Regions from separate parts of the Hahella sp. KA22 genome, predicted to be linked through region 2. Evidence: predicted binding sites of a transcription regulator. Region 2 holds the regulator's gene; the other holds the start of a gene.

Region 1 (4,682 bases), 2.1 Mb from region 2:
ACCACCAGAAGTCCCAGTAGACCGCAAGCGCCGTGTACAGAAATCGCGCCAACAGGATCGTCGATTTTCAGTTTGTCCAGGGTCACGATGGAGAATACAACCAGCACGCCAGCCACTACGCCAATCAGTGATGAGGCGACGGGAGAGGGTGCGTCTGGATTAGCAGTGATCGCCACCAGACCTGCCAGGGCGCCGTTGAGAAGCATGGTCAGGTCCGCTTTGCCGAACAGCAGACGGGCGGTGATCAGGGCTGCTATCGCGCCAGTAGCCGCTGCCGCGTTAGTGTTCAGGAATACGATAGCCACGGAGTTGGCGTTGCCGATATCGCCTAGTTTCAGTACGGAGCCGCCGTTGAAGCCGAACCAGCCCATCCACAGGATGAAAGTGCCCAGTGTCGCCAAAGGCAGGTTGGCGCCAGGAATAGCGTTAACCTGTCCGTTAGGGCCATATTTGCCTTTACGTGGGCCAAGCAGCAATACGCCAGCCAGAGCCGCCGCCGCACCGGCCAAGTGAACAATGCCGGAACCGGCGAAGTCTTTGAAGCCCATATCGCCCAGGCTGTACAGACCAAATACGGCGTTACCGCCCCAAGTCCAAGAACCTTCCATCGGATAGATAAATGCAGTCATCACCACGGCGAAAGCCAGGAACGCCCACAGTTTCATTCGCTCGGCGACGGCGCCGGACACGATGGACATGGCGGTCGCCACAAATACGACCTGGAAGAAGAAGTCAGAAGCGCCGGAATAGATAGCGCCTCCTGTGAAGCCGCCTTCGCGCTCAGCGAATGACTTCAGGGTGTCATCGACATAGGTCTCGCCGGGCATGATAGCGCTTAGGAAATATCCGCCGCTGCCATACATGATTTCATAGCCGCAGATCAGATACATGATGCAGGCGATGGCGTAGAGCGCGACGTTTTTGGTAAGAATTTCAGTGGTGTTTTTGGCGCGCACCAACCCGGATTCCAACATGGCGAAACCGGCGGCCATCCACATGACCAATGCGCCCATCACAAGAAAATAGAAGGTATCTAATGCATATTGTAAGTGAAAAACATTGTTTTCCATGAAAAGCCCTCCGCACTAGGCTTGTCAGTTACCAGTTGTTGTTAGTTTTGGTTAAATCGCGTCTGTACCAGTCTCGCCGGTCCTTATGCGGATGGCTTGTTGCAGATCCACCACAAAAATTTTGCCGTCGCCGATTTTGCCGGTGTTGGCGGCTTTGGTGATGGCTTCTACGACTTGATCGAGCAAGTCATCGCCGATAGCGACTTCGATTTTCACCTTGGGGAGAAAGTCGACGACATACTCTGCGCCACGGTACAGCTCTGTGTGGCCCTTCTGACGACCGAACCCTTTTACTTCGGTCACGGTTACGCCCTGAACGCCAATCTCGGAGAGTGCTTCACGCACATCATCCAGCTTGAATGGCTTGATAATGGCAGTTACCAGTTTCATTTTTTTCTCCTTTGTATCTACCCGCCTGTTATAGAAATCGCACAATCAGCAAGCTCAACCACGCACAAAAATATGTGCGGAATTTGTGCGTGATGTAGCATCTGCTGTGCCAATGATAAAAAATTTATTTAAAACAGTTAACTAGATGAATATTTCTTACCTTGTGGAAAAGTCAGGGCACAATTATAGCGCAGCACGCCCCTGTTTGAGGTTAAATGGCGCCCGTGGCTGGTGCGCATTTAAAAAAATGCACAAAATTCGTGCAAAAAAGCAGAGAGAGAACGTTATAAACGGGATTTGCTGTCACATTCTGTTCAGTTCTACAGCCAATGGCGGGAAACGGGGAGGATTCCATAAACAAACCAGGAACGCCGTGGTACAATCGCCGCTCCGAAAAACGGAGGACTTTCCATGTCGGTATCACCAGTAGATTTGCTTAACGCGTTCAACCAGCATTTTGGCCAGTTTCTGCCGGATGTTGCTAAATCGGCGCATGAAGATGTGCAGCAGCAAGCCAAGGCGGCTTTATCCAGCATCATCTCCAAGCTGGATCTGGTGACCCGGGAAGAGTTCGACGTGCAATTGGAAGTATTGCGCCGCACCAGAGAGAAACTGGACAGTCTGGAAAAACGCGTGGTTGAACTGGAAGCGGCTTTGCAAGCCAAGAGTGAGCAAGGCGAACAAGCCTAACGGACTTTTTTATTAACCGGCGATGAGAATTCTGTCGCCGGTCTCGTTTTAATACCTACATATTAAGCGCCTCAGGAACGAGGCTGAATTTATCCAAGGAGGGAGTATGTCACTCGCAATCGTCAATACGCGCGCCAAACTTGGCGTGGAAGCGCCGCTGGTAAAAGTCGAAGCCCACCTGTCAAACGGCTTGCCGGCCCTGTCTATCGTTGGGCTTCCTGAAGCCGCAGTCAAAGAAAGTAAAGATCGAGTCAGGAGCGCGTTACTCAACAGCGGTTTTGAATTTCCCGCCCGTCGCATCACAATCAATCTCGCCCCCGCAGATCTTCCTAAAGAGGGAGGTCGTTATGATCTTGCTATCGCCGTTGGCGTTCTGGCGGCGTCAGGGCAATTGCCGGATGAAGCGCTTGCCGGATATGAATTTTACGGTGAACTGGCGCTTTCTGGAGAACTACGGCCAGTGGCCGGTATGTTGCCCGCCGCGCTTCGCTGCGCCCAGGCTGGCGCAAAAATTATGTTGCCGCCGCAAAACGCTCAGGAAGCCAGTCTGGTGTCTGCGTTGGAAGTCTATGCGCCCGCCACCCTGGGGCAGTTGGCCGCCTTTCTGCTGGGACATGAACGCATGACGCCGATACGCCAGCAGGAGCGCGCAGCGCCAAGGTGCAAAGCGCCAGATATGGCGGACATCAAGGGCCAGTTTCAAGCAAAACGAGCGTTGGAAATTGCCGCAGCGGGCAATCACAATATGTTGATGTTCGGCCCGCCGGGAACGGGGAAAACCATGCTGGCGTCGCGTCTGGTGGGCATCTTACCCGAGCTGACGGAAATGGAAGCGCTGGAAACCGCGGCGGTTAATTCCGTGGCGGGCATTAGTCTGGATATGACACAGTGGCGACAGCGGCGTTTCAGGGCTCCGCATCATACGGCATCTGCGGTTGCGCTGGTCGGCGGCGGCTCAAATCCCAAACCTGGAGAAATCTCATTGGCGCATAATAGTGTGTTATTTCTCGACGAATTGCCGGAATTTGATCGAAAAGTGTTGGAAGTATTGCGAGAGCCGATGGAGTCGGGAGAAATTGTGATTTCCCGAGCCGCACAGCAGACTACTTTTCCCGCCCGTTTTCAGCTCATCGCTGCGATGAACCCATGCCCTTGTGGCTATTCCGGCCACCCTGAAGTGGCCTGCAAGTGCACCGAAGTGCAGGTAAGTCGCTATCGACAAAAGATTTCCGGCCCTTTGTTAGATCGTTTTGACTTGCATGTCGAGGTGCCCGCTGTCGCTATCAACGAGCTGCAACGCGCCGGCAGGTCAGAAAACAGCGCTCAAATTGCTTCGCGGGTAAACACCGCCAGACAGACGCAACTGGCCCGGGCAGGCTGCGCCAACCAATATCTGCAGGGTGAGCCCCTGGAACAACACTGTCAGTTGGGAGAAAAAGAGCGACAGTTGCTGGAGCGGGCCCTGCAAAGGCTTGGTTTATCCGCTAGAGCCTACCACCGGGTTCTGCGGGTGGCGAGAACTATCGCTGATTTATCTGGCTCCCCCCATATCCAGGCGGCGCACTTACTAGAGTCGCTCAGCTTTCGCGCTTTAGACCGGCGCAGGGAGCCCCAGAATGAGATGCCGCAGGCGAATTAAACGTTGGAGCTTCCGGGAGATTAACGCTTTTGTGGGGAAAATGGAGGCAAGTGGTTGAATTTCCTGCCAATAAGCGAGCCTCATAAAAAGAGGAGCCCAAGGGGGCTCCTAAATGGGGTTTAGGAAGACAATTTCGATCGCTTCAGATCGAATTTGCTTGACTGGGTGCATAGGCATGGCCCAGTCAATTAAATTGTACAAAAAATGCTCTAGTCTATCTATAAAGGAAAGGCGCCAGGAATGTAAACGCTTGTGAACTGAGAGCGTAAAAAGGCGTCTCGGGCCGGTTTCTGCGGGGGCGAAGAGGGTCAGGTGCCGGTATGATAGGAACTGCTGTTTATCCATGTCTCCAACTCCCTGTCGGTGGCGCTTTTCAGGCGTTTCAGGCCTGCTTTGACGTATTGTTTGGTTTGGAATACGAGCTGGCTGCTGTCGCTGAAGAACTGATCCGCAAGTAGTCCCTCTCCTGTGCGTCCGGGCGTCAGCTCGTCAGTAATGCGCTGTTCAATGCCCAGCCAGATATCCCCCAGCTTGTACCAGGGCTGTCCAGCCTGCAGCAGCTCGTCCACGTCATACTGGCCGCTGATGTGGTGGCTGGATTGCGTGAAGTAGCGCGATAGAAAGCCAAGCCGGTCGACAAAGGCCTTCTCCTTCGCTCCTGACGCCAGGCAGTGAGTGCCGATACCGCGAATCTGGGCGGCGGTTTCCATCAGCTCAGGCAATTCATTCAAAGACAGACGCGCGACGGGTTGATGGGACATGTCCAGATGTTCAAACAGAGGGCCGTTCAGAAAGTCCTTGTATAGCTTCAATAGCTGCTGAATCAGGTGGGTATGCAACTCGAAATTATGAAAGGCGCTATCCTGACGCCAGTGGTAATTCACCGTGAACCA
Region 2 (4,682 bases):
TGACGAAACGGAAATCACCGGCCTGCCAATGCATGGGAGAGCGCGCAAGGGCATTGGCTATCTGCCGCAGGAAGCATCGGTCTTCAGAAAGCTGTCAGTAGAGGACAATATCTACGCCATTCTTGAGACCAGAGCAGATCTCAGCCGCAAGGAGCGTAAGCTTAAGATGGAGGAGCTGCTGCAGGAATTTCACATCACCCATATTCGTAAAAGCCTGGGCATGAGCCTCTCAGGCGGCGAGCGTCGACGCGTGGAAATTGCTCGCGCGCTGGCTACGGAGCCCAAGTTTGTTTTACTGGACGAACCTTTCGCCGGGGTGGACCCTATTTCCGTCAATGATATCAAGCAGATTATCGAGCATCTCAAAAAGCGCGGCATCGGCGTTTTAATTACAGACCATAATGTGCGCGAGACCTTGGATATTTGTGAACGCGCCTATATTGTCAGTGAAGGATTTATTATCGCAAGCGGCGCCCCAAGTGATATCCTTGCCAACCCAAAGGTTCGAGAGGTCTATCTGGGTGACCAGTTCAAACTTTAGTTTAACCGGCGGCCTCCATCCAAGATGGACCCCAAGGCTCAAGAGCTTAGGATTAAAGCACCTAATAACTATGAAAAACTCACAAGATCTGTGCCTGAATCGGTGGTAAGCATCAGATGGTTATGAAAACTTCATTGCAGTTAAAGCTGGGTCAACAGCTGACCATGACCCCGCAACTGCAACAAGCAATAAAACTTTTGCAGCTTTCAACACTGGATTTACAGCAGGAGATTCAACAAGCGCTTGAGTCCAACCCCATGCTGGAAGTGTCTGAAGAAGACGAATCTCCCAACCACGTTCAGAACGATACGATCAGCGACATGCTCGCTAATAACTCCAGCAAGGAGCGAACGCAAGAGTCGGGCATGGATGAAGGAGGATTCGCTGAAGAGGACAACTGGTCCGATTCTATTCCGAACGACCTCCCCGTCGATACCGCCTGGGATGATGTCTTCCAGAGCGGATCAAGCAGCTACAGCGGCGGCGAAGATGACGAGTACGACTTCGAATCCCGCAATAGCAAAGGCGAAACCCTGCAAGACCACCTTCTCTGGCAACTGAACCTTACCCCCATGTCCGACATTGACCGCATGATCGCTGTTGCGATAATCGATGCAGTCAATACCGACGGCTATCTCTCACTCACTCCTGACGAAATTCATGGCGGACTGCAAACTGAGGGGGAAGAGGAAATTGAGCTGGACGAAGTACGCGCCGTCTTAAAACGCGTGCAGCAGTTCGATCCTCCAGGAGTCGCCACCTGCAACTTACAGGACTGCCTGCTGAGCCAGTTGAACCAACTGCCTAAAGACACCCCCTGGCTTGGACAGGCCAAGCTGGTGGTCAGCCACTATATCAATCTGCTTGGCAACCGTGACTACGCCCAGTTGATGCGCCGCAGCCGTCTAAAAGAAGACGATCTGCGGGAAGTGCTCAAACTGATTCAAAGCTTGAACCCAAGGCCAGGCGAAGGCATTCAGGAAAGCAATACCGAATACGTGGTTCCTGACGTTATCGTCAAAAAAGCCAACGGCCGCTGGCTGGTGGAACTGAACCCTGAAATCGCCCCGAAGATCCGCATCAACCCTGGCTATGCAGGCCTGGTGAGACGGGCGGACAACAGCTCAGATAACACTTATTTGCGCGACCAGTTACAGGAAGCCCGCTGGTTTATCAAAAGCTTGCAAAGCCGTAATGAAACTCTGTTGAAAGTCGCCTCACAAATCGTCGAACATCAGCAAGGATTCCTTGAGTACGGCGAAGAGGCGATGAAGCCACTGGTGCTGCACGATATTGCGGAGGCGGTGGAGATGCATGAGTCAACGATTTCCCGGGTGACCACCCAGAAATACATGCACACTCCTCGCGGCGTATTTGAGCTGAAGTACTTTTTCTCCAGCCATGTCAGCACAGATACGGGTGGCGAGTGTTCTTCGACCGCTATTAGAGCTATTATCAAGAAGTTAGTCGCGGCGGAATCACCAAAGAAACCATTGAGCGACAGCAAAATTGCTGCGCTGCTTGGCGAACAGGGCATCAACGTCGCCCGTCGCACGATCGCAAAGTACCGGGAGGCGCTTTCCATTCCGCCTTCCAATGAACGTAAGCGGTTAATTTAAAAGGAGGAATGCAGGCATAAGACTTAAATCAAATAGTCACAAATTGGATGTGCTAGTATTTTTCATGGAAGTGCAAAATTCATAATGCACCGTATATTGGCATTAGGAGCAAAGTATGCAAATGAACATCACCGGACATCAAGTCGAGTTAACTGAAGCACTGAAAGACTACGTTAACAACAAGTTCGACAAGCTCGAACGACACTTCGACAGTATCAGTAATGTCCAAGTTACGCTCTCCATTCAAAAACAGCGTCAGATTGCGGAAGCAACCATGCACATAAGCGGCGCTGACCTGCATGCCAATGCTGAACACGAAGATATGTACGCGTCAATTGACGCACTGGTGGACAAATTAGACCGCCAGATCCTCAAACACAAAGAGAAGCACGTTGATCGGATGCACGGCGCATCCGCCAGATAACAGAACATGGCCCAAACCACACTAACTATTGAGTCAATTATCTCGCCCGCCCTCACACGCTGTGGGGTGTCGGGCTCGAGTAAGAAGCGCGTTCTCGAATATATCGCCAATCTGATTGCGCAACATTTTCCGTTTTTGGACGAGAACGCCATTTTTACCAACCTGATATGCCGTGAAAGACTCGGCAGCACTGGTATCGGCCAGGGTATCGCGATACCCCATTGCCGCTTGGAGAACTGCGACCGCATCATAGGGGCCTTGCTTACGCTCAAGGACAAAATCCCTTTTGACGCCATAGACAACGAACCCGTGGACCTGCTGTTCGTTCTGATCGTGCCTCAAGAGGCCACCAGCGAACACTTGGACCTACTGAGCCAGCTGGCCCAGAAATTCAATGACCGTCGCTTCTGCGAACACCTGCGCGACTGTGACAACGACGAAACCCTGTTCAGGAGGGTGCTGGAGAAATAATCCAGCTTCGATGGAAAGAGGAAGACATGAAGCTGATTATCGTAAGCGGTCGTTCAGGCTCCGGAAAAAGTACGGCGCTCCATGTTCTGGAGGATATGGGCTATTACTGCATCGATAACCTGCCTATCGGTCTCCTCTCGCCTCTCACCCAAGAGGTGCTGGACCAGGGAAAGACCCAGAATCAGCAACTCGCCGTCAGCATAGACGCCCGAAATCTTTATAGGGATTTATCGGATTTCCCGTCGATTTACGCCACTCTGCAAGCGCACAATATTGATGTGGAAATCATCTATCTTGACGCTAATGACGCCACCTTGATCAAACGTTTTCATGCAACGCGTCGCAAGCACCCGCTCAGCAGCAAAAGCACATCGCTGAAAGAAGCCATCGCCAAAGAGAAACAGCTGCTGGAGCCGATCGCCACTCTGGCGAACCTATATATAGACACCAGTGATCTCTCCATTTACCAGCTAAGGGATCAGGTGAAGATCAGGGTTATCGGGCACAAAACCCAGGAACTGGCCCTGCTCTTCCAGTCGTTCGGCTTCAAGCATGGCGTGCCGTCGGATTCCGACATGGTGTTTGACGTGCGCTGCCTTCCTAACCCTTACTGGGACACCGCACTGCGCGGCTACAAAGGCACAGATCAGGAAATCATCGAATTCCTGAAGCAGCATCCGGAACCGGAACAGATGCTGCAGCACATTATCAGCTTTCTTGAGACCTGGATTCCGCACTTCCAGAACAGTAATCGCACCTATATGACAATCAGCATCGGCTGTACTGGCGGGCAACACCGCTCGGTCTATATCTGCGAGTGCCTGGGAGAGCATTTCAAGAAAAAATATGATAATGTCCAAGTGCGCCACAAAGAGCTGGCGCAATAAGGTTTTAACAATAAGAAGCCACTGTCGCTTAACAATTAAACCGGCCTGAATCCAACATTCGGGAAACTTCAAACTTTTATACTCATCGCGCCCCATGATCCAGGAACAAGTCACTATTATTAATAAGCTTGGCCTGCACGCCCGAGCGGCGGCCAAATTCGTGTCCACCAGCGGCCGATTCGCCAGTAAGATCAGAGTAGCCAAAGAAGGCCAGGAAGTTGACGGAAAAAGTATAATGGCGGTCATGATGCTCGCCGCCAGCAAGGGAACGCTTCTTACGCTGAAAATAGAAGGTCCGGATGAAGAGGAAGCTTTTCACGCCATCAAGGCTCTGATCGAGGACTATTTCGGAGAGGGTGAGTAACCCTACCGCTTTAGGGGCGCTTCGCCCCATCCCTTCCAAGCATGCCAAACAATACAAACCGCTTGAATAAAGTAAGACAATTCCCTGATTTTCCTTAGACTATTTTTCGTCTTAACTTACACTTTATAGTGGGCTCGCTTATACTGGCGCCACAACGGCGCAGAGCCCGTCTCTGTATTTTATCCGGCAAATTCCTCGCTGCCCGTTGCGGGCCGCCCTAAACGCGGATGTAAGTCTATGTCTCAAGCGACCGAAAAAAGCACTGCCAAGGTCCGTATGCGCTCCATTGCGGAAGCGCTGGAAAGCGGTTCTTTGCAGCAGGTCGCGCGCATCCTGAATGGCGGCCTCTCCCCCAGCGACATCGCCCACTTGCTGG

The links. Region 2 encodes sigma-54, which starts transcription at its own class of promoters, with help from an activator protein. Its sites were predicted from a motif close to TGGCACNNNNNTTGCTNT; they were not measured.
Region 1: a site for sigma-54 is predicted at 1,555-1,572, ahead of glnK (P-II family nitrogen regulator). Genes of this name have one in related genera too.

Annotation. Positions count from the first base shown of each region.
Region 1 covers NZ_CP035490.1:6,854,029-6,858,710, reverse strand. Annotated here, with positions in the region: gene EUZ85_RS30520 (ammonium transporter) at 1-1,070, opposite strand, end outside; gene glnK (P-II family nitrogen regulator) at 1,122-1,460, opposite strand; gene EUZ85_RS30510 (accessory factor UbiK family protein) at 1,872-2,150, shown strand; gene EUZ85_RS30505 (YifB family Mg chelatase-like AAA ATPase) at 2,257-3,789, shown strand; gene EUZ85_RS30500 (hypothetical protein) at 4,098-4,682, opposite strand, start outside.
Region 2 covers NZ_CP035490.1:2,021,004-2,025,685, reverse strand. Annotated here, with positions in the region: gene lptB (LPS export ABC transporter ATP-binding protein) at 1-541, shown strand, start outside; gene EUZ85_RS09045 (RNA polymerase factor sigma-54) at 664-2,160, shown strand; gene hpf (ribosome hibernation-promoting factor, HPF/YfiA family) at 2,276-2,584, shown strand; gene ptsN (PTS IIA-like nitrogen regulatory protein PtsN) at 2,591-3,055, shown strand; gene rapZ (RNase adapter RapZ) at 3,082-3,942, shown strand; gene EUZ85_RS09025 (HPr family phosphocarrier protein) at 4,037-4,306, shown strand; gene mgtE (magnesium transporter) at 4,544-4,682, shown strand, end outside.